One region of the Allobosea sp. 2RAB26 genome, then DNA from elsewhere that is predicted to be linked to it. Evidence: predicted binding sites of a transcription regulator. Region 1 holds the regulator's gene; each other region holds the start of a gene.
The links. The regulator LexA, encoded in region 1, represses DNA repair genes until DNA is damaged. The targets are predictions, from matches to a motif close to TGTTCNNNNTGTGTTCNG.
Positions count from the first base shown of each region.

Region 2: the regulator LexA is predicted to act here: its motif matches at 4,513-4,530, upstream of ssb (single-stranded DNA-binding protein).
Region 3: the regulator LexA is predicted to act here: its motif matches at 1,644-1,661, upstream of AB4118_RS01195 (ImuA family protein).
Region 4: the regulator LexA is predicted to act here: its motif matches at 3,635-3,652, upstream of AB4118_RS30130 (helicase-related protein).

Region 1 is NZ_JBFRGS010000012.1:72,136-78,107, forward strand. Features, by position in the region: gene AB4118_RS22285 (anthranilate synthase component II) at 1-348, shown strand, start outside; gene trpD (anthranilate phosphoribosyltransferase) at 362-1,375, shown strand; gene trpC (indole-3-glycerol phosphate synthase TrpC) at 1,383-2,192, shown strand; gene moaC (cyclic pyranopterin monophosphate synthase MoaC) at 2,189-2,677, shown strand; gene AB4118_RS22305 (molybdopterin molybdotransferase MoeA) at 2,674-3,885, shown strand; gene lexA (transcriptional repressor LexA) at 3,967-4,671, shown strand; gene AB4118_RS22315 (ComEC/Rec2 family competence protein) at 4,665-5,972, opposite strand, start outside.
Region 2 is NZ_JBFRGS010000005.1:76,734-82,705, forward strand. Features, by position in the region: gene AB4118_RS10835 (citrate synthase/methylcitrate synthase) at 1-343, shown strand, start outside; gene AB4118_RS10840 (invasion associated locus B family protein) at 377-874, opposite strand; gene uvrA (excinuclease ABC subunit UvrA) at 1,299-4,220, opposite strand; gene ssb (single-stranded DNA-binding protein) at 4,617-5,153, shown strand; gene AB4118_RS10855 (VOC family protein) at 5,637-5,972, opposite strand, start outside.
Region 3 is NZ_JBFRGS010000001.1:252,559-258,530, reverse strand. Features, by position in the region: gene AB4118_RS01200 (Y-family DNA polymerase) at 1-780, opposite strand, end outside; gene AB4118_RS01195 (ImuA family protein) at 800-1,627, opposite strand; gene phnC (phosphonate ABC transporter ATP-binding protein) at 1,853-2,671, shown strand; gene phnD (phosphonate ABC transporter substrate-binding protein) at 2,743-3,660, shown strand; gene phnE (phosphonate ABC transporter, permease protein PhnE) at 3,753-4,634, shown strand; gene phnE (phosphonate ABC transporter, permease protein PhnE) at 4,631-5,485, shown strand; gene phnF (phosphonate metabolism transcriptional regulator PhnF) at 5,558-5,972, opposite strand, start outside.
Region 4 is NZ_JBFRGS010000024.1:46,620-52,591, reverse strand. Features, by position in the region: gene AB4118_RS30135 (RNA-binding S4 domain-containing protein) at 1-164, opposite strand, end outside; gene AB4118_RS30130 (helicase-related protein) at 207-3,536, opposite strand; gene AB4118_RS30125 (TetR/AcrR family transcriptional regulator) at 4,003-4,599, shown strand; gene AB4118_RS30120 (haloalkane dehalogenase) at 4,596-5,519, shown strand; gene AB4118_RS30115 (DUF3108 domain-containing protein) at 5,516-5,972, opposite strand, start outside.

The sequences.
Region 1 (5,972 bases):
GGTGGCGAGATCGTGCGCGCGCCGCTGCCGATGCACGGCAAGATCTCGACCATTGGCCATCACGCCCGCGGCCTCTTTCACGGCATCAACGGGCCGATCCAGGCGACGCGCTATCACTCGCTCATCGTGGCACGAGAAAGCTGCCCGACCGAGCTCGAGATCGAAGCCGCGACGGAAGACGGGCAAATCATGGCGCTCTCGCACCGCTCCCTGCCGGTGCATGGCGTACAGTTTCACCCCGAGAGCATCGCCTCCGAACAGGGTGCGACGATCCTGCGCAATTTCCTCGGCCTGGCGGAACGATGGTCGCAGACACAGGACCGTGCCGCCCTTACCGAAACAGCCTGACGTCGAAGAACCCATGGACGATTTCAAACCCTTCATCGCCAAGGTGGCGACCGGCGCCTCACTCTCCCGCGAGGAGGCGCGCGATGCCTTTGACACCATCCTGTCCGGCGAGGTCACCAATGCGCAGGCGGCCGCCTTCTTGATGGCGCTGCGCGTCCGTGGCGAGACCGTCGAGGAGATCGCCGGCGCGGTCAGCGCCATGCGCGGCAAGATGCTGCCGGTAAAAGCACCGGCCGGCGCAATCGACATCGTCGGAACCGGCGGCGACGCTTCGGGCTCCTATAACGTCTCGACGCTGGCCGCGATCATCACCGCGTCCTGCGGCGTGCCGGTCGCCAAGCATGGCAATCGCGCCGCCTCTTCACGTTCCGGAGCGGCCGACGTGCTCACCGCGCTCGGCGTCAAGGTGGGGCTCGAGCCCGCGGGCACGGAGCGCTGCATCGCCGAGGCCGGCGTCGGCTTCATGTTCGCGCCGACCCATCACGCCTCGATGCGGCATGTAGCGCCGGTGCGCACAGAACTCGGCACACGCACCATCTTCAACCTGCTCGGGCCGCTCTCCAACCCGGCCGGTGTTAAGAGGCAGCTCGTCGGCGCCTTCTCAGAGACCTGGCTCGAGCCGATGGTGCGCGTGCTGTCTGCTCTGGGCTCCGACCGCATCTGGGCCGTGAACGGCTCTGACGGCCTTGACGAGATCACCACCACCGGCCCGACCCGCGTCGTCGCGCTCGACAAGGGCAAGATCGAGAGTTTCTCGATTAGCCCGGACGATGTCGGCCTGGCCCGTGCAAAGCCCGAGGATCTGCGCGGCGGTGAACCGGCGCAGAATGCCGAGGCGCTCCGCGCGGTTCTCGACGGCAAGAAGACGCCCTTCCGCGATATCGCGGCCTTCAATGCCGCCGCCGCGCTCGTCGTGGCCGGTCAGGCCGGTGATCTGCGCGACGGCCTCGCCCGCGCGACCTCGGCGATCGACAGCGGCAGGGCCAAGGCGACGCTGACCGCACTTATCGCCAGCTCGAACGCGTGAGGACGTCATGAGCGACATCCTCGCCCGCATCGAGGCCTATAAGCGCCAGGAGATCGCCGCTGCCAAGGCCGCGGTTTCCCAGGCTGAGATCGAGCAGCGCGCCCTGGCTGCCGGCCCCGTGCGTGGCTTCACGGCCGCGCTTGCCGCGAAACACGCGGCCGGCAAGCCTGCATTGATCGCCGAGATCAAGAAGGCCAGCCCGTCCAAGGGGCTCATCCGCGCCGATTTCGACCCGCCATCGCTGGCACGCGCCTATGCCGATGGCGGCGCGGCCTGCCTGTCCGTACTGACCGATGCCCCCTCTTTCCAGGGACAGCCGGAATTCCTGCAGCAGGCGCGCACGGCAAGCGGCCTGCCCGCCCTGCGCAAGGATTTCCTCTATGACCCCTATCAGGTCTTCGAGGCTCGCGCCTGGGGCGCCGACTGTATCCTGATCATCATGGCCGGCGTCGATGACGGGACAGCCCGCGCGCTGAACGAGACGGCAAAGTCACTCGGCATCGACGTGCTGGTCGAGGTTCACAACGAAGCTGAGCTCGATCGTGCCCTCGAGCTCGACAGCCCCTTGCTCGGCATCAACAATCGCGACCTTCGCAGCTTTGCCGTCGATCTCGCCGTCACCGAGAGACTTGCACCGCGCGTCCCCGCGGACCGCATCATCGTTGGCGAGAGCGGCATCTTCAGTCATGCCGACATCGCACGGTTGCAGCGCGCCGGCGTCAACACCTTCCTCGTCGGCGAGAGCCTGATGCGGCAGGACGATGTCGCCGCTGCGACCCGTGATCTCCTGACCGGTTCTGCGCGCAGCGCAGCATGAGCAAGCTCAGCCATCTCGACGCCAGCGGCCAGGCCCATATGGTCGATGTTGGCGACAAGAAGGAGACCTCGCGCATCGCTGTCGCCGAGGGCTGTGTCGTCATGCAGCCCGGGACTCTGGCGATCGTGCGCGATGGCGACGCCAAGAAGGGCGACGTGCTTGGCACGGCGCGCCTGGCTGGAATCATGGCCGCCAAGCGCACGCATGAACTGATCCCGCTCTGTCACCCGCTGCTGATCAGCAAGATCAGCGTAGACCTCACCCTGGACGAGACATTGCCCGGGGTGCGCGTGAGCGCTGAGGTCAAGATGAAGGGACAGACCGGAGTCGAGATGGAGGCGTTAACCGCCGTCGGCGTCGCCTGCCTCACAGTTTACGACATGGTCAAGGCGGTCGACCGGGCGATGCGGATCGAAGGCATCAGGCTCGTCCACAAGTCAGGTGGAAAATCCGGCACCTTCGATCTCCCGGAAACTGCGCGATGAGCCTCACGCCCGTCCCCGTCGCCCTGAAGGCGCTGATCGACAGCGTTCCGGCACCGACACCATCAGAAACCCTGCCACTCGCACATTGCGCAGGGCGCGTGCTCGCCGCCGACCTGCAGGCGCTTCGGACCCAGCCCCCCTTTGCCAACTCCGCAATGGACGGATACGCCGTTCGCGCAGACGATATTGCGCCGGCAAATGAATTGCGTGTCATCGGCGAATCGGCTGCCGGTCGTTCCTTCTCAGGGATGGTCCGCTCCAATGAGGCTGTTCGCATCTTCACCGGTGCTCCGATTCCGGAGGGCGCCGATACGATCCTGATTCAGGAGAATGCGGACGGCGTCGGCACTGCGACGATCCGCGTGCGCGAGGGCGCCGAGCGCGGCAAGTTCGTTCGTCAGGCAGGATTGGACTTCTCCGAGGGCGAAGTGTTGCTTCTCGCCGGCAGCCGGCTCGACAGTGCGAGCCTCGGCCTCGCGGCAGCCATGGGCCACCCCATGCTCACTGTGCGTCGCAAGCCACTGGTCGCGATCCTCGCGACCGGCGACGAACTTGTCCAGCCCGGCGAGCCGGTTGGACCCGACCAAATCGTCGCGTCCAACAGTTTTGCGCTCGCCGCGCTGGTCGAGCAGGCCGGCGGCACGGCGCTCGATCTCGGGATTGCCCGCGATGATCATGCCGATCTCGCCGACAAGATTGGCCAGGCACGAAAGGCCGATGCCGATGTGCTGATCACCCTCGGAGGAGCCTCGGTAGGTGAGCACGATCTCGTCCAGGCAGCGTTGATCGGTCAAGGCATGGCGCTCGGCTTCTGGAAGATCGCCATGCGGCCGGGCAAGCCGATGATGATGGGCCGCCTCGGCCGCATGGTCGCGCTCGGCCTGCCCGGAAACCCCGTCTCGTCCATCGTCTGCGGGCATCTCTTCGTCGTACCGCTGCTCAGGACCCTCCTGGGCGTACCGGAACCCGAACGCGATCTGAGTGAGCCTGCAATCGTCGGAAGAAATTTGCCGGCAAATGATGAGCGGCGGGACTATATGAGGTCGGAACTGACGCTCACTCCGGAAGGATGGCTGGCAACGCCCTTCGCCAAGCAGGATTCATCGATGCTGGCCACTCTTGCCCGCGCCGACGCGCTGCTCATTCGCGAATCGTTTGCTGCGCCGGCAAACAAAGGCGACAACTGCCGGATCATCCGCCTACGCTGAGCGCGCTTGCGGAACACAACGCGAACCTGTATGGTGTTCGTGCTTTGTTTCGATTCCATACAAAGAGCGCCGGCGGGAACCATGCTGACACGCAAACAGTTCGAACTGCTTCGTTTCATCCAGGAACGCCTGCGCGAGACAGGGGTGCCCCCCTCCTTCGACGAGATGAAGGACGCGCTCGATCTGCGCTCCAAGTCCGGTATCCATCGCCTGATCATGGCGCTGGAGGAGCGCGGGTTCATTCGCCGCCTTCCCAATCGAGCCCGAGCGCTGGAGATCATAAAGCTGCCCGAAGGGGCCGGCGGCCCTCAGGCGACGCGCGGACGGTTCAGCCCCTCCGTCGTCCAGGGGGGGCTTGGCAAGGTCCGGCCGATCGCACCGCCCCCGGACGAAGATGTGCGCTCCACGGTTGCGATTCCGGTCATGGGGCGGATTGCCGCCGGTACACCGATTTCCGCCATCCAGAGCCGCAGCCATAGCGTGGCACTACCTGCCGACATGCTTGGCCCCGGTGAACATTTTGCCCTCGAGGTTCGCGGCGACTCGATGGTGGAAGCCGGCATTCTCGACGGCGATACGGTGGTGATCAAGCGTCAGGACACGGCCAATACCGGGGATATCGTCGTGGCTCTGATCGATGACGAGGAAGCAACGCTGAAGCGACTGCGCAAGCGCGGCTCCTCGATCGCGCTCGAGGCTGCCAATCCCGCCTATGAGACAAGGGTGCTGGGACCGGACCGAGTCAAGATTCAGGGCCGCCTGGTCAACCTGATGCGGCGCTACTGAAGCGGCTCGTGTTCTTCGACAGCCGCCAGCGGCAAAGCCGGCGTGCTTGCAGGCCGCTCCCGCTTGCGGCTCCAGGGACGATCGACACCATCCTGCTCTGATAGATGGGCACGCCAGCCGCCCTTGTTGCCGACAAGGGCGGTCGCGCCATGGCGCGACAATGCCCTGCGGTCGATCAGTCGTGCTGCGCACGGAGCGTTCCACGGAATCGGCGTGATGACGAGATCGGCGCGCCGACAGTCCTCGACGATGGCCAGGCGATCACGTGCAAAGGCAACGCTTCGTCCATCCTTGCTGCGGACGACACAACCCAACGTGTCGCAGGCCGCGCCTTCCCGCAGGCTGTTGTCGTCAGGCCGGCGATTGTCGCCATCTGCGTTCAGCCATTGCTGCAGCACGAAGCGGCTCGGATGCCCCGCCAGGATCATGCGACCATCGCCCCCGCGGACCAGGATGCCGGAACCATCGCGTTCGATCAGGATGTCGGGCCTGTCGGGCTTCGCTGCCACGAGCAGTCCCGCGATCAGGGGGGCGACGGCCAGGAAGCGCAGCGGTGTCGTCCAGAGCGTGATCCAGAGGAGCGCGGCGGCAAAGCATGCGAGCGCCGCGGCCCCGAATGCAGGAATGATCACTGCGGAGTGGTCGAATCCCGCAACCCAGCGCGCGGATTGCAGCACATAATCCGAAGCGACTCCCATGAGCGCCCAAGCCAGCCAATCCAGGCCGAAAGGATAGGCGAGCACGCCGAAGACAGCGGCAGGCATGACGATCAGGGAAACGAAGGGCAAGGCGAGCGCATTGCCGAGCAGACCGAAGGGGTTGAAGGTCTGGAAGTGATAGGCACCGAACGGTGCGGTTGCGACCGTCGCCAGCACGGTCGTGACCGTGAGCCCGACCACCGCGATCCAGATCGGCCGTAGCGGCCAAGGCAGGTTCGCCGGCGCCTCGGACTGGCCGCGATCCTCCCAGCGCTCGGCAAAGGCGATCAGCGCCGCGACAGCGCCAAAGGACATCTGGAAGCTTGGACCAAGCAGCGCGTCGGGCTCGCGCAGCAGAACGATCATCGCAGCGAGAGCCAGATTGCGCATGCTGAGCGCCGGGCGATCGACGAGGATCGCACCGAGCATGACCAATGTCATGATCAGCGAGCGCACCGTCGCGACCTCGGCTCCCGAGAAGATGCAATAGGCCGTGGCGCCGAGCATCGCGGCCAGGGCGGCGAGTTTCTTTATGGGCCAGCGCAATGCCAGCGTTTGCGATAGCGCCAGCAGGCCACGGACCAGGCCGAAGATCGTGGCGGA
Region 2 (5,972 bases), on a different contig from region 1:
CCGCGTCTATCGCGTGCGTGACCCACGTGCCGACGCATTGAAGCGCGCGATACGCCAGCTCGATACGGATTCCGGCCGCCTCGCTTACGCGGAGGCGGTCGAGCAGGCCGCCTTGGCTATTCTTCGTGAGCGGAAGCCGGACCGCGCATTGCAGACGAATGTCGAATTCTACACCGCCCTCCTGCTCGAAGCGCTCGCATTCCCGCCCGACAGTTTCACCTGCGTCTTCGCAATGGGACGGACGATCGGCTGGATCGCCCATGCCCAGGAGCAGGTTGCCCGCGGTCGGCTCATTCGCCCGCAGTCAACCTATGTCGGTCCGGCGCCGAGACGCGCTGCCTGATGGGCTCGCTGCCGTGAGCGTCGGCTGCCGCCATCAGCTGCATTGCTGCAGTTGCCGCGAGGCGGCGGTCACGCCATCCAGCGAGAAGGTGTAGCTGGTCTCGTTGCCGCGGGCGGAGCGCGCTGCGAGCACCATCTCGTCGCCAGCCTTCATCGCCGCGAAGAGCTCGCCCTCGCGTTCGACGCGCTGGAGCCAGGCATTGCGGCCGGCGGTCAGCATGCGGAAGCGCTCCTCGCCGATCGTGACCTCGACGGTCGAATCCTTGGCGAAGTCGTACCCGGTCTGGAAACTCGACTCCGTGCGGCCAGCGCTCTCGCCGCTCTGGACGAAGAAATACACGTCGCCATGGCGAAGCTCGGCAGGTTTCTCAGCGATCGGGTTGCTGGAGATATAGCAACGTTGGCTATTTCCGCTCGCATAAGACGAGGCATTCCAGTTCTTGAACTGACCGAGCGGCTTGGCCGGATTCGCCATTGCTCCGGTCGAAACCGCGAGGAATACGAAGGTCGCCGGGATCGCCAGTCTCATCATTGCTTCATCTCCTTTTGTGTTCGCAAGGGATGGAACCTGAAGCCTAACGAGGCGTAAACAAGGCGGCGGAAAGCGCGTGCGACCTTGCGGCGCAGCGGCACGCGCCCGCGGCTGCTTTCGGCATCGCCCGGCGGGGCGAAAGTCGGCGGAATGTCGCGAGATGCGTAATCGTTGAGGAACGCGGCGCTCCGCGAAGTTGCCGTCGCAGGCTACGGACACACTGGCGCCGGTCTACCCTGACTGCGAGACGTGGCTGTGCGCCTCGGTGCGTCAGCCTTCGGGCCTTACGTCCCGCGGGCCGTACGCAGAGCGGAGGGGCCGCATCCGCGCTCGATGATTGGAACGACCGGAAATCACCGGCAGGCACATGGCCGGTCGTGCAATTTCACGCGAACCAAGGCGCCAACCGGCGTTTCCACGAAGCCTATTCCGCCGCTTGTGCGGGGGCCTTGGCGGGCTTCTTCAGCGGTCGGCGCTCCAGCACCTCCTTGAGGAACCGGGCGGTATGGCTGCGGCTGACCTTGACCACGTCTTCGGGCGTGCCCTGAGCCACGACCTCGCCGCCGCCATCGCCGCCTTCCGGGCCCATGTCGATGATCCAGTCGGAGGTCTTGATGACCTCGAGATTGTGCTCGATCACCACCACCGTATTGCCCTGCTCGACCAGCTCATGCAGCACTTCCATGAGCTTGGCGACATCGTGGAAATGCAGGCCGGTCGTCGGCTCGTCCAGGATGTAGAGCGTGCGGCCGGTGGCACGCTTCGAGAGTTCCTTCGACAGTTTCACGCGCTGGGCTTCGCCGCCGGACAGCGTCGTCGCCTGCTGGCCGACATGGACATAACCGAGGCCGACGCGGGAGAGCGTTTCCATCTTGTCGCGGATCGAGGGCACGGCCTTGAACAGGTCCTTCGCCTCCTCGACGGTCATGTCGAGCACATCCGCGATCGAGCGCTCGCGGTATTTCACCTCGAGCGTTTCACGGTCGTAACGCTTGCCCTTGCAGACATCGCAGGTGACGTAGACGTCGGGCAGGAAATGCATCTCGATTTTGATGACGCCGTCGCCCTGGCAGGCTTCGCAGCGCCCGCCCTTGACGTTGAAGGAGAAGCGCCCCGGCTGATAGCCGCGCGCCTTCGCCTCGGGCAGGCCGGCGAACCATTCGCGCATCGGCGTGAAGGCGCCGGTATAGGTCGCGGGATTGGAGCGCGGGGTGCGGCCGATCGGCGACTGGTCGATGTCGATGACCTTGTCGAGATGCTCCATGCCCTCGATGCGATCATGCTGGGCGGGATGCTCGATCGAGCCGTTGAGCTTGCGGGCGACGGCCTTGTAGAGCGTGTCGATGACCAGCGTCGACTTGCCGCCGCCGGAGACGCCGGTGATGCAGGTGAAGAGCCCGAGCGGGATCTCGACCGATACGTCCTTGAGGTTGTTGCCCCGGGCGCCGACGATCTTGAGCGAGCGCCCCTTCTGCGGCTTGCGGCGCTTGGCCGGCACCGGCACCGAGAGCTCGCCCGTGAGGTAGCGGCCGGTCAGCGAGTTCGGGTCGGCCAGGATCTGCTCCGGCGTGCCCTTCGAGACGATTTCGCCGCCATGGATGCCGGCTCCGGGACCGACATCGACGACGTAGTCGGCGGTCAGGATCGCGTCCTCGTCATGCTCGACGACGATCACGGTATTGCCGAGGTCGCGCAGGCGCCGCAGCGTCCCGAGCAGGCGCTCATTGTCGCGCTGGTGCAGGCCGATCGAGGGCTCGTCCAGCACATAGAGGACGCCGGTGAGGCCCGAGCCGATCTGCGAGGCGAGACGAATACGCTGGCTCTCGCCGCCCGAGAGCGTGCCGGAGCCGCGCGCCAGCGTCAGATATTCCAGCCCGACATCGAGCAGGAAGGTCAGGCGGTCGCGGATCTCCTTGAGGATGCGCGTCGCGATCTCGGTCTGCTTCGGCGTGAGATGGCGCGGCAGATCGGAGACCCAGGCCAGCGCATCGCGAACCGAGAGGCGGGAAATCTCGCCGATATGACTACCGGCGATCTTCACCGCCAGCGCCTCGGGCTTCAGGCGAAAACCGTTGCAGGCGGCGCAGGGCGTCTCGGACATGAAGCGGCCGATTTCCTCGCGCGCCCAGTCGGACTCCGTCTCCTTCCAGCGCCGCTCCATGTTTGTGATGACGCCCTCGAAGGGCTTCTTCACCTCATAGGCGCGCAGCCCGTCATTATAGGCGAACCGCACCGGCTCGGTGCCGGTGCCGAACAGGATGGCATCGTGCGCCTGCTTCGGCAGCTCGGACCAGGGCTTGGTCATCGAGAAGCCGAAATGCTTGGCGAGCGCGTCCAGTGTCTGGCCGTAATAGGGCGAGGTCGACTTGGCCCAGGGCGCGATCGCCCCCTTCTTCAGTGAGATGGAATTGTCGGGCACGATCAGATTGGCATCGATGCGCATCTCGTGGCCGAGACCATCGCAGGTCGGGCAGGCGCCGAACGGGTTGTTGAATGAAAAAAGCCTGGGCTCGATCTCGGGGATGGTGAAGCCGGAGACGGGGCAGGCGAATTTCGAGGAGAAGGTGATGCGCCTGGCCTCGCCGCTCTCCTCCTTCTCGTCGGCATATTCGAAGACCGCGATACCCTCGGCGAGCTCCAGAGCCTGTTCCAGCGAGTCGGACAGGCGTGCGGCGAGGTCGGGGCGTATGACGATGCGGTCGACCACCACGTCGATGTCGTGCTTGAACTTCTTGTCGAGGGCGGGAGCGTCCGGGATCTCGTAGAACTGGCCGTCGATCTTGACGCGCTGGAAGCCGCGCTTCAGCCAGTCGGCCAGTTCCTTGCGGTATTCGCCCTTGCGACCGCGCACCACGGGCGCCAGCAGATAGCCGCGCGTCTTCTCCGGCAGCTCCAGCAGCCGGTCGACCATCTGGCTGACCGTCTGGCTCTCGATCGGCAGGCCCGTCGCCGGCGAGTAGGGGATGCCGGCACGTGCCCAGAGCAGGCGCATGTAGTCGTGGATCTCGGTGACGGTGCCGACTGTCGAGCGCGGGTTCTTCGAGGTCGTCTTCTGCTCGATCGAGATGGCCGGCGAGAGCCCGTCGATCTGGTCGACATCGGGCTTCTGCATCATCTCGAGGAACTGGCGGGCATAGGCCGAGAGGGACTCGACATAGCGGCGCTGGCCCTCGGCGTAGATCGTATCGAAGGCGAGCGAGGATTTGCCCGAGCCTGAAAGGCCGGTGAAGACCACGAGCTTGTCGCGCGGAATCGCCAGGTCGACGTTCTTGAGATTGTGCTCGCGCGCGCCGCGCACGGAAATCACGCGTGCATTCGGATCGGCCGCGCGGTTGCGGTCGAACATGTCCTCAAGCGTGGCGGCTTGTTCAGCCAAAGAGGTCTTGCGGGCCATCGGGGCGTCCGTTCGGGTAAGGCGTAGAGATAGGGCAAATGCCCGGCCATGCCAGCCTCACGGCGGTCTGGCAGGCATGAATATCATGCAGCGGGATAGGCTGCTGTCTTTCTCCTGACAATTCGCGTCAGGAGTAGGGCGTCCGGTTTGGCGATCGGTGCCGCCGTCCGCCGAGGCTCGTCCGACCTCCGGCGGCCGCCTCGCGAATCCTGATGAAGACAGGGGACAACTCTGCAAAACGGACTTGAACAAAGCAAGAACATTGTTGATAGTGACGTCTGCGGGCGCTAGGGTCCGGCTCCGGTCGTCGATCGGATTTGCAGATGTGCGCAGGAAATGGAGCCTCTCATGGCTGGTAGCGTCAACAAGGTCATTCTGGTCGGTAATCTCGGGCGCGACCCCGAGGTGCGCCGGCTCGGCAGCGGCGAGCCGGTCGTCAATCTGCGCATCGCCACGTCCGAGACCTGGCGCGACAAGCAGTCCGGTGAGCGCAAGGAAAAGACCGAGTGGCACTCGGTGGTGATCTTCAACGAGAATCTCGCCAAGGTCGCGGAGCAGTATCTGAAGAAGGGCTCGAAGGTTTACATCGAGGGCCAGCTCCAGACGCGCAAGTGGCAGGATCAGTCGGGCGTCGAGAAGTACACGACCGAGATCGTACTGCAGCGCTTCCGCGGCGAACTCACCATTCTCGACAGCCGCGGGCAGGGCGGTTCTGACGAGTATGGCGAGGGCGGCGGTTCGGTCGAGGACCGTTCGGGCGGCGGCGGTTCCTTCGGGCGTTCGAGCCCGATGGGCAGCGGTGGCGGCTCGCGCCAGCCGGCCATGTCCAGCGGCGGCAGCGGGCGTTCGTCGAGCACCCACCTGGACGACGATATCCCGTTCTAGGGCAAGCGAGGGCGAACCGCTTTGCGGATCGCAATCTCCTCAGGATCAGAAGGCCGCTCCCGACCCGTTCGGAGCGGCCTTTTTGTTGGTATCCGAAGGACGGGGCGGCTCTCCCTCCATCATTGCCAAGAGCGGCAAGCGGCATTCGATGACTTAGATCGCGAATCTCGGTGCGAGATTGCATTCATTCGCGCTCGAGCAGTCAGACCCGACCGCCGTCCAGGCGCGAAGGACCGTCTATCGGGCACCCGCAATAACGAGTGGGCTGAAGCTGCGCTGTCGCGCAAGCTGAGGAACGGACTTGAGCGCGGAGCTTCCCGACCTTCTGGAACGTCAGGCGCGTCTGACGCGCGCGCCGGGCCTAGCCGTGACTGCGCGCCGCTTAGAACATCGGACCGGATATCACATCCGGTCCGATGTTCTAACCTTCTGTGTTTGCATCGGCTTTCCCGAAAACCGCAATCTACTTTTCGGGCCGATGCTTTAGCCGTCATAGGCCCTCTGAAGCGCGGCGATGTCGATCTTCTGCATCTGCATCATCGCCTGCATGGCCCGGCCGGCCTTCTCCTGTTCGGGGCTGCTCAACAGCTTGGGCAGCACTGACGGGATGACCTGCCAGGAGACGCCGAACCTGTCCTTCAACCAGCCGCATTGCTGAATCTGTCCACCGTCTCCGAGCCTGTCCCAGTAGTAATCGACCTCGTCCTGGGTTTCGCAGTTCACATAGAGCGAGATCGCTTCCGTGAACTTGAAGCGTGGGCCGCCATTGAGTGCCGTGAATTGCAGGCCTTCGAGCTCGAAGGAGGCGGCCATGGGCGA
Region 3 (5,972 bases), on a different contig from region 1:
GCGCACGGCCCCGTCACTGCGGAAAAAGCTCGCCTCGAACAGTCTTGCGCCTTCGCCCCGCGCTTCCAGCATGCCGGCGAGACTTTCCTCCAGGCCGGCCAGGGCGGCCCGGATACCGGCCTCATGCGCCAGCGGCTCGGCAAAACGCCGCTCCGCCATACAGTCCGGCAGCGGTCGTCGCGGGGACAGCGCCTGCGGCAGGCGGCCAAGCGCCTGGTCGAGCCTGTCGAGCAGGTCGCGGCCGAAACGGGCGGCCAGCGGCGCGCGCGGCCGCGTCTCCAGATCGGCGATATGGGTGAGGCCCATGCGCGCGAGCCCGTGCTGCCGTGCCGCCTCCAGTCCAAGCGCCGCGGTCGGCAAGGGCCACAGGGCCTCGCTCTCCCCGTCCGGCGGCACGATGCCGCCGCGCCCATAGCGCGCGACACCCCAGGCGGCGCGCGCCGTCCCGGCAATGGCGGCGCGCAGCGTAAAGCCCTGTCGTTTCAGCCGAAGCAGGCAGTCGCGGCCAAGCGCGGCCTCGCCGCCAAAGAGATGGGTGCAGCCCGAGATATCGAGCAGCAATCCATCCTCACCATCGAGCGCGACCAGCGGTGTATAGCGGTCGCACCAGTCGGCAACGGCGCAGAGCAGGGCCGCATCGGCCGCCCTGTCCTCCTCGACCACGACCAGCCGCGGGATCATCGCCCGCGCATCGGCCAGCGCCATGGTCGCATGAAGGCCGAGACGTTCGGCTTCGGCATCGAGGCTCGTCAGCCGGAAGGCGCCCTTCGCCTTGCCCACCACAACAAGAGGACCAGGATCATCCGCTGGCCCGCCGGGCTGCGGGCCAGGCCTCTGCGATATTGCCCGAACGGATGCGCCCTGGCTGCGCCTGATCCGGTCGATGGGCAGGCGCGGGAACCAGAGCGACAGGAAGCGGCTCGCGGAAGCTATACGCATGACTGTCCCACTCCATCACCCACTGCCCTGTCGCCCCATGCCGGTTGCGCAGCACCGTGACCGCAAAATTCGGCCGGCCCGGCCCATGCGCTCTCATCCGTCCCTCCGAAGGCGCCGCCGAAACCGACCAGCGGATCGTCGCCGCGCTTGGAGCAGGACTGCTTCCCAGCCGCAGGAGAAAAGCCGTCGCGCCGGCATCCCGCGCCGCCAGGACGAGACGCCGGCTGGCCGTGAGATCGAGGCAGGCCGGCGCACCTTCGAGCTCGATCACCACCGCGCCGATACCCGAGCGCGGGTCATTGCCGCGCGGAAAGGCGTCGCCCGCCGCCTTCAGCACGGCAAGCGGATCGCGCCCCCGCACCGCAAGCACCCGGTCGGGATCGAGCCCGAACGCCGCAAGCCCCGGCGCATAGAGTTCGCCCCCTTCCGCGCCGGCGGAATCCTGCCGCAGCCAGACGACCGGCCGCCGCTCCAGCCGCGCGATCAGCCCGGCGACGAAGCCCGTCGCCGCTGGAGCCTGATGCGCCGCAGCCACGATCTCGTGCAGGGCATGGCGGCGCAGCGGCCCCAGCGCCGCATCGGCCGCCGCGTGGCCAAGGCTGAAGCTCGCCTCCTCGCCCAGCGAGACGGAGACGCTTTCCAAACCGGCAATGCTTCGCCGCAGCGCGGCGACGGCATGATCGCTCACGTCTTGGCACTCCAAATGTTCCTATTTTGTTCTTTATGACTCCGCCGCCTCAGACGAGTCAACAGCCTCCGTGACGCCCCGCCCCACAGCCCCCGATCCTGCTGTCACGGCCCTGTCATCTGTCGCCGATACCGGTTTGCGCACTGCAAGAGAGCATGAGCTCCGGACTGCGCCTCGCCCATGTCCGGATGTCGCCATGCTCGCTCCTCGATGGGAAGACCGTTCATGCTGCGTATCGAAGGCCTGACCAAGCGCTTCAGCGGCAAAGCCGCCGTGGACAATGTCTCGCTGTCGATCCCGAAGGGCGAAATGGTCGGCGTCATCGGCCGCTCCGGCGCCGGCAAGTCGACCCTGCTGCGCATGATCAACCGCTTGGCGGAGCCGAGTTCCGGCCGCCTGATCAGCGACGAGCGCGATGTCACCGCATTGAAGGGCGCCGAACTGCGCGCCTGGCGTCGCGACACCGCGATGATCTTCCAGCAGTTCAATCTCGTCGGCCGCCTCGACGTGCTGACCAATGTCCTGCTTGGCCGGCTCAATCACCGCTCGGCCTTCCTGACGTTGGTGAAGAGCTTCTCGCCGGACGACAAGATCCGCGCCATCGCCGCACTCGAGCGTCTCGACATGGGCCATCTGCTCGCCCAACGCGCCGAGACCCTTTCGGGCGGCCAGCAGCAGCGCGTCGCGATCGCCCGTGCCTTGGTCCAGGAGCCGAAGGTCATCCTTGCCGACGAGCCGATCGCTTCGCTCGATCCGCGCAACACCCAGGTCGTGATGGATGCGCTCTTCCGCATTAATCGCGAGGACGGCATCACCGTGATCTGCAATCTGCATGATCTCGATATCGCGGCGAAATATTGCGACCGACTGATCGGCATGGCCGCAGGCAAGGTCGTGTTCGACGACGTGCCGCAGGCGCTGACCCGCGAGATCGCGGCCGAACTCTACGGCATCGAGGCCAAGGATGCCGGCGCCGAGGCGCTCGACGCGCTCGATGCCATCGCCATCGCCGAAGCCAAGCGCGCCAAGCAGACCGCAGCCTGAGCCGGGTTCAAGCCCGGCCAGGACCACTCACGCCTGAAAAGACCACCAACAGCCTTCAACAGGAGCAAACCATGCTGACCCGTCGTCATACCCTCACGCTCGCCGCCGCCGGCCTGGCCGCGACGCTCGCCGCTCCCGCCTTCGCGCAGGACTGGAAAGCCAAGTATCCGGAGCTGATCTTCGCCATCATCCCGTCCGAGAACGCGTCTGGCGTCGTCGAGCGCTACACCCCCTTCGTCAACTACCTCGCGAAGGAACTCGGCACCAAGGTGACGCTGCGCATCGCCAACGACTATGCCGCGATCATCGAAGGCCAGCGCGCCGGCAACATCCATATCGGCATGTACGGCCCCGCCTCCTTCGCCCGCGCCCGCATGACCGGCGCCAAGGTCGATGCCTTCGCGATCGAGACCAATCTCGACGGCACCAAGGGCTACCACTCCGTCTTCTACGTGAAGAAGGACTCGCCCTATCAGAAGGTCGAGGACCTGAAGGGCAAGAATCTCGGCCTCGTCGATCCCAATTCCACCTCTGGCAACAATGTGCCGCGCTTCGTGCTCGACGGCATGAAGATCGAGCCCGAGACCTTCTTCGGCAAGGTCGTCTATACCGGCAGCCACGAGAACGCGGTCATCGCGCTCGGCCAGGGCACCGTCGACATCGCCGCCAACTGGTGGAACGACGAGCAGGAATCCAACCTGCAGCGCATGGCCCGCAAGAACATGGTCAAGGCCGACGATTTCCGGATCATCTACAAGTCCGAGCAGATCGTGAACTCGCCGATGGCCTATCTTTCCGACCTGCCGGAGCCGCTCAAGGCCTCGATCCGCGACGCCGTCCTCAACCTCGCCACCAAGGACAAGGTCGCCTTCGACAAGATCTATGAAGGCAAGCAGGGCCCGCTCGTCGCGGTCGACAACAAGGCCTACGACCCGATCATCGAACTGAACAAGTTCGTCGACGCGCTCCGCAAGAAGAAGTCTTCGTAAGCGCTTACCCGCCGACCGTCATGGCCGGGCATGTCCCGGCCGTGACGGAGTGGCGTCCCGCCGCGACTGGCGAACCCCGCGACGGAACCAACATGACCCTGACGATCGATCGCAACGACCCCGCCATTCGCGGCCATGCCGATCTCTATCGGCGCGAGATGGGCGCAAAGCGCCGCCAGGCCCTGCTCGGCGCCGCCATCTTCATCGCCTGCGTCACCCTCTCCGCGATCGGCTCGGAGGTCGATCTCGCGAAATTCGCCGCAAACGCCTGGCGTTTCCCGAAATACATCCTCGAGACCCTGCCGACCCTGCACCTCGCCACGCTCGGTGCCGATCTCAAGGAATGGTACTGGGGCCTGAACGGCTGGCTGAAACTGCTCTGGCAAACCCTGTTGATTGCCTATGTCGGCACCGTGCTGGGCGCCGTCGGCGGCTTCCTGCTCTGCTTTTCCGCCGCCGCCAATCTCGGCCGTGCCGGCTGGCTGCGCTGGGCCACCCGCCGATTCCTCGAATTCTGCCGCACCGTGCCGGAGATCGTCTTCGCGCTGATCTTCGTCATCGCCTTCGGCCTCGGCCCGCTGCCGGGCGTGCTCGCCATCGCGATCCACACCATGGGTGCGATGGGCAAGCTCTTCTCCGAGGTGGTCGAGAACATCGACATGAAGCCGGTCGACGGCCTCACCGCGACAGGCGCGGGCTGGTGGCAGACGATCCGCTTTGCCGTCGTCCCGCAGGTGCTTTCCAATTTCGCCAGCTACGCGCTGCTGCGCTTCGAGATCAATGTCCGCGGCGCCTCGATCATGGGCTTCGTCGGTGCCGGCGGCATCGGCCAGGATCTGATCGAAGCCATCCGCAAGTTCTACTTCACCGATGTCAGCGCCATCCTGCTGCTGATCATCGTCACCGTCATGCTGATCGACTACGGCACCGAGCGCCTGCGCCACGCCCTGCTCAACCTGGAGCACCGCTCATGAGCCTCGTCCTCACCGCCACCGAGCGCGCCGATCTCGTCCGTCGCCACCAAGGCGCCATCGACGGCTCGCTGAAGACACGCCTGACCACCATCGCGGTCGTTGCCGCCCTGCTCGGCCTCTTCCTCTATGGCCTGACCACACTGGAAGTCTCGTTCTGGAAGATCATCACCGGCATCGGCAATCTCGGCACATTCGTCGTGCTGATGCTGCCGCCGGATCCCGGCTCTGCGGCCCGCGCCGTGATCTTCGTGAAAGCGCTGTTCGAGACCATCGCCATCGCCTTTCTCGGCACCATCCTCGCCGCGATCCTCGCCTTCCCGCTCGGCTTCCTCGCAGCCAAGAACGTCGTCGCCAACCGCGTCATCCATTTCCTGGCGCGCCGCTCGCTCGACACCGTGCGCGGCGTCGATGCCCTGATCTGGGCCCTGATCTGGGTCAATGTCGTAGGCCTCGGCCCCTTCGCCGGCATGCTCGCAATCATGACCAGCGATCTCGGCGCCTTCGGCAAGCTCTATTCGGAAGCGATCGAATCCGCCGACCGCAAGCCCGTCGAGGGCGTGACCTCCTCCGGCGGCGGCAAGCTCCACGAGATCCGCTTCGGCCTGATCCCGCAGGTGTTGCCGGTCATCGCCAGCCAGGTGCTCTACTATATCGAGTCGAACACCCGCTCCTCGACCATCATCGGCATTGTCGGCGCCGGCGGCATCGGCCTCTATCTCGCCGAGACCATCCGCACCCTGGAATGGCAACAGGTCTCGTTCCTGATCCTGCTCGTGCTTGCCGCCGTGACCGCGATCGACTTCCTGTCCAGCAAGCTGCGCTTCGCTATCATCGGCAAAAGGGCCATCTGACGGACAGGCTCGTCATATGGCCCGGGCCTGCCCCGACCATTCGCACCTCGCCGGGAGCACGAGCGGCTGCCCTCACTCCGTGAACGGCTCGACCACCATTTCCATCCGCTCGCCGGCAAAGATGCCATCGACCAGATGGATCGGGGTCAGGTCAGGCAGCGCGTCGACAGCCGCGGAGAGCATGACCGCGGCGCCGGGCTCGATCCTGAGCAGCAACGCCTCGCGCTCGCTGGCGAGCCGCGCCGAAAGCCGTGTCGAGAGTCGCACATAATCCGGGATGCCGCAGGCGGCGAAGGCTGCCGAGATCGACGAGCCGGCTCGGCTCAGCATCTTGTCGAAATCCGGGAAGCGCTCGGCCGAAAGGAGATGCACGCCGGTGCTCACCGGCACGCCACCGGCAAGGCTCAGCGTCTCGATCCGCCAGAGCGGCGCCCCGTCCTCCAATCGCAGCGCCGCGCAGGTTTCCGCCGCGCCCTTGACGATCTCG
Region 4 (5,972 bases), on a different contig from region 1:
AGTGTCAGCACGTCGCCGAGCTTGAGCCCAAGCGCTGCATTCCCTGCACGCCGACCATTCACGCGGACATGGCCGTCATCCACCAGACGCACAGCGACCGAGCGCGTCTTGGCGAAACGCGCGAACCAGAGCCACTTATCGAGACGCTGGCGATCTTCCCGCAAGGACAGCCTTTCCGCTCAGCCCCAGGTCAGTTGAGCCCCATGTCAGGTCTTGCGCCCGCCGCCCTCGAGCTGGGCCTTGAGAGCCGCAAGCTTGGCAAAGGGCGAATCCGGATCAGGCTCGCGCTCGGCCGGACGCGGCTTTGACGCCTGCTGGAAACGCTCGTTGCCGCGCTCCTCGCGGCGTGGGCCACCTGGGCGTCCATCGCGCTTGAAGTCCGGCCGCGGGCCGCGCCCCTGCTCGGGGCGGCCATTACGCTGCGGCCGGCCGCTGCGCTTCTGATCACCCTCGCGCGGCTGCGCATCCTGTCGGGGAGCATCACCTTGAGACGCATTGGCGGCAGCCGGACGGCCACGATCGCCCTGGCGGCGACGCTCGTCGGGCCGGCTGTCACGGTTCGGACGTTCACCACGCCCTGCGCCAGGCTGACGCTCGCCCTGAGCGCCGTCGCGGCGACCGCGGCCGGCATGCTCCGGCCTGCGCCCACCCTGGTGACGATGCGGCCGCCAGACCTCGATTTCCTGCACCTCGGCCGCAGCAACCACATCAACCGCTGCCTCAGGGGCAAGAGCTTCCGCGGCAAGCGTCTCGGAGACAGCTGTCTCGTCGGCAGGCGCCGGCAGAGCAGACATGGCATCGGCTGGCACCGGATGTGCGGCTTGCTCGAACTCGGTCTCCGCCGCGATCGGGGCGTCGGCCGTTTCAGGCGCGGCGGCCTCCGAAGAGGCAGCCTCGGCGGTCTCGATGTCAGTGGCGGCCAAAGGCTCGTCGACAATACCGGCGCCGACCTCATCGGCCACCACCGCCGGATCGGCCTCGTGCCCAGCCGGGACGTCCGTAGTTTTCGCGGTCGGCGCGTCGGCAACCGGAGCGGTAGCCGCGACCGGTGGCTGCGCCAGCGGCACGGTGATCGCCGGTCCCGGACGCTTGGCCGAGACATAGCCGAGCGAGCGCAGGATCGAGGCGAAATCCTCGCCCGCACAACCGACCAGCGAGGTCATGGCACCGGTGACGACAAAACCGTCCTGATCGGCCGCGCCGGTGGGCGGCTGGCCCTGGGTCAGGCCCGGGCGATAGGCGATAGCCGGCCGGATCAGGTCAGCAAGCCGCTCGAGGATATCGACACGCACGGCGCGCTCGCCGCAGACGCGATAGCCGGCAGCACGGTAAAGGCCCTTCGGCACCGCCTTGTCGACGGCAAAGGATGTCCGACCCGAGGCTGCGAGATGGGCAATATCGTCGAGGCCCGACGTATCGGGCCCGCCATGCTTCAGCGCCCAGAGCTGGGCAGCCAGCGCACGTGGTGCCGGCTTCAGCAGGGCCGGGACGTAAAGATGAAAGGCTCCGAAGCGGATGCCGAGCTGACGGAGTGCCGCGCGGCCCTCCTGATCCAGCGTCTTCATCTCCTCGCCGACCTTGGCGCGCTCCAGCACGCCCAGCGACTCCCCGGCCTGATAGGCGATGCCGCGCGCGATACCGGTGACATTCTCGGCATTCTCGAGCAGCTGCAAGGCACCAAGCAGACGGGCGATGTGATTCTTGAGCCAGAGAGTGAGGCGCGCGTCGACCTGCTCGCGCGCCGGTCCGGTCAGGTGCTCCTCGACCAGCAGGCGCAGGCGCGGCTCCAGAACCTTGTCGCCGGCGACAAGCCGCGCGACCGGCTCACCGATCCAGCGCACCAGCCCGTCATGCGAAAGCACGAAGGCATCATCAGCCGCGAGCACGACACGCGCGGCGCGCGCTTCGATCTCGCTGGCAAGCGCCTTCATCGCGGCCATGTTCAAGGCTTTCGCCTCGGGCCCGCCAGCCTTGGGATCCGCCGTGAAGCGAAATCCCTGAAGCATCCCGACATGCTGTCCCTCGACGAGCACATCGCCCGTCGTGGTGACCTCAGCCTCCAACATTGCATTCTCCCGCAAACGACGCATCAGCACGCTCGTGCGCCGATCGACGAAACGGCTGGCTAGCCGCTCGTGCAAAGCGTCCGACAGCTTGTCCTCTACAAGACGCGCCACCCCCTGCCAATGCTCTGGATCAGGTAACCAGTCAGGACGGTTTGCGACATAGGTCCAAGTTCGGACCTGCGCAATGCGGGCAGACAGCGTGTCGATCTCGCCATCGGTCCGGTCAAGCGCATCGAGTTGGGCGCGATACCAGGCCGGATCGAGCCGTCCGTGGCGCATCAGGCGCAGATACAGCGTGGTGGCGAGATCAGCGTGCTGCATCGGCGCGATCTTGCGATAATCAGGTAGGCCACACACCTCCCAGAGCCGCTCGACTGCTGCACGGCCCTGCGCCAGCGGCCTGACATCGGCATCGCGGGCCAGAACCTCCAGCGTCGTCATGTCCTCTGCGATCAGCGCACGGGTCAGCCCCTGCTCGGTTGGCTGGACGTTCAGGCTGGCGATCAGCCCGTCGACGGAGCGCAGATCGAGATCGGAATTGCGCCATTGCAGCTGCCGCACCGATTCAAAACGATGATTCTCGATCGCCTCAACCAGTTCGGCGTCGAAGGGCGGGCAACGCCCGCTCGTGCCAAAGGTGCCGTCGCGCAGATGGCGGCCGGCGCGCCCGGCGACCTGGCCGAACTCCGCGGGGTTCAGCTTGCGGAAATGATGGCCGTCGAATTTCCGGTCCGACGCGAAGGCGATGTGATCGACATCGAGATTGAGCCCCATGCCGATGGCGTCCGTCGCGACGAGATAGTCAACGTCGCCCGACTGGTAGATCTCGACCTGGGCATTGCGCGTGCGCGGCGAGAGCGCGCCGAGCACGACGGCGGCTCCCCCCTTCTGCCGACGGATCAGTTCAGCGATCGCATAAACCTCCTCGACGGAGAAGGCGACGATCGCGCTGCGTCGTGGCAGGCGGGTGATCTTCTTGTCGCCGGCAAATGTGAGCTGCGACAGGCGTGGACGCGTGACGACGTTCACCCCGGGAATGAGCTGCTCGATCAGCGGCTTCATGGTGCCCGCGCCGATCAGCATCGTCTCGGCCCGTCCGCGCCGGTTCAGCAGGCGGTCGGTGAAGACGTGACCGCGGTCGAGGTCGGCCGCGAGTTGAATCTCGTCGATCGCGACGAAATCGACGGCGAGATCGCGCGGCATGGCCTCGACGGTGCAGACCCAGAAGCGGGGCCGCTGCGGCTTGATCTTTTCCTCGCCGGTGACCAGCGCCACCGCCTCGGGGCCGACCTTCTCGACCACGCGGCCATAGACCTCGCGCGCCAGCAGGCGCAACGGCAGGCCGATCATTCCGGTCGGGTGCGCCACCATCCGCTCGATCGCCAGATGCGTCTTGCCGGTATTGGTGGGCCCGAGAACTGCTGTGACACCCTGCGCACGAACCGAGGGCGGAAGAGAGCGTGCTGAAATCAAGACGCGACCGATCGTTTCCTTTGGGCCCTTGCCGGCAGCAGACGCCGGGGAAAGCGTCCTACCTTGGCACAAGCTGGAGCGCCGAAATTAAGCTGCGGAACGAGTCCTGAACGAAGCAAGCCCGAATCGCTGACTCCGGCAGAATCGGGATTCGTTCACGGCAAGATATCGCGGGGACGGCCGCACGCACCACCATATCTGGAATCGTGACACGAGCTTGATCCACTCATTTTCGCGACCAGCGTAAACAGCCGGGCGCCGACAGTCCTCCGCGCTATTTATGTCGTGCTCACGGCGAAACGAGGGGCCGCCGTGTGATTTCTGCGTACGCAACGGCGCGGAACCAGCCTGAGCCATCGCCTCAGCGGGCCGTTCGGACGAGACCCGCCTCCCGTCCGACACCTTGGCGATCGGGCGTTTCCCGGAGCGTTGACAATAATACGTACGTACGTATTTTATCTTCATGAGCAAGCCATCCCTTCGTGAAAATCTCCTCGCCGCTGGCCGCGATCTACTCTGGAGAAGCGGCTATTCCGCCACCGGCATACGCGAGATCGTCGCTGCAGCCGGAGCGAGCCCTGGCTCATTCACCAATCATTTCGGATCGAAGGAGGAATTCGCCGAGGAAGTGCTCGATCGCTATTTCGCCTATGTCGGCGGCCTCGTCGATGAAGCCCTAGCCGACCGCTCCCTGCCCGCAGCCGCGCGGTTGCGGCGCTATCTGGACGCGATCACGACCAAGCTCGAAGCCGGCGATTGGTCGCGCGGCTGCATGATCGGCAATTTCAGCGTCGAGACCTCTCCCAATAGCGAACGGTTGCGGCAGCGACTCTCGGAGATCTTCGTCCTTTGGCGAGAGCCCTTTGCGGCATGCATTGCCGAAGGCCAGGCCACCGGCGAGATCGCGACGGATTTCAGCGCCGACGACCTCGCTGATTTCCTGCTCACCGCCTGGCAGGGCGCGATCCTGCGCATGAAGGTCGATCGCAGCCCGGTTCCGCTCGAACGCTTCAAGGCCATCCTTTTCGCAACGCTGTTTGGAAGAAGGGCATCGCCATGACCCAGTCACCTGGACTCGCATCCGAATGGCTGCGCCGGGAGATTCCCGTCCTCGGCTCGACCATGTCCTATGTCGAGGCCGGCTCTGCGGGGCCGACCGTACTCTTCCTGCACGGCAACCCGACCTCCTCCTATATCTGGCGCCATATCATTCCGCACGTCGCGCCGCTGGCGCGCTGCATTGCCCCCGACCTGATCGGCTACGGTCAGTCCGGCAAGCCAGACATCGCCTATCGCTTCACCGACCAGGTCCGCTATCTCGACGCCTTCATCGCAGAACTGGGCCTAGAACGGATGGTCATCGTCGCCCAGGACTGGGGCACGGCACTCGCCTTCCACCATGCCTCCCGTAACCCCAGCGACATGATCGGCCTGGCCTTCATGGAATTCATCCAGCCCTTTGCAAGCTGGGATGCATTCCATCAGCGGCCGCAGGCGCGTGAGCTGTTCAGGGCGTTCCGGACGCCGGGACAGGGCGAGAAGCTGATTCTCGAGGACAATGTCTTTATCGAGAGGGTCCTGCCCGCTGCCGTCCTGCGGGCCTTGAGCGATGAAGAGCTGGATGCCTATCGAGCGCCGTTTCCAACACCCGAATCGCGCAGGCCGATCCTCCGACTGCCCAACGAGCTCCCCATTGCGGGCGCCCCGGCCGATGTCCATGCCGTCAGCGAGCGCGACCACGCAGCATTACGTGCGTCCACCTATCCGAAGCTATTGTTCTGCGGCGATCCGGGGGCGCTGATCTCTCCGGCCGAGGCGGATCGGTTCGCGGCGGGGCTGCATGATTGCCGCCTGATCAATCTCGGCCCCGGCGCGCATTACCTGCAGGAGGATCACCCCAGTGCAATCGGGACGGCGATCCGTGACTGGCTGGGTGAGATTACTGCAACGACAAAAGCGAGTGAACGCGCTGCGGCTTAGTTCTGCCGCGCGGCCGTGGTGGTGGTCGGATCGACCCTGAAGCTCGAGGCCTCGATGACCGCCGTCCCGATCATGGTCTTCACCGAGATGCGGATCGGCACCATCACATTGGTGCCGTTGACGGGGGCGAGCCAGGTGTTGATCTCGCGATTCTCGGTCATGAACTTGGTGCTCGGCCGCAGGGCCCGATGCCCTGCGATCGGCACATACCGCGCCTGGCAGATCGTGACCGGGCCGCTATAGCCCTCGAGCTTCACCTGCCGCGAACCGGAATAGCTCAACTTGATATCATAGCGCGCAGCGCCGTCGAAGATTGGCAGCGTCCGGTTGCAGGCGGCACCATTCCCGCCCTTGCCCTCCACGGGCATCAGGAAGGCGCTGATCGGATCGACCACATTGCGCTTGTGGCTCTCGTTGAGCGGCACGCGATCGGGCTTGTCGTCGATCGGCGGC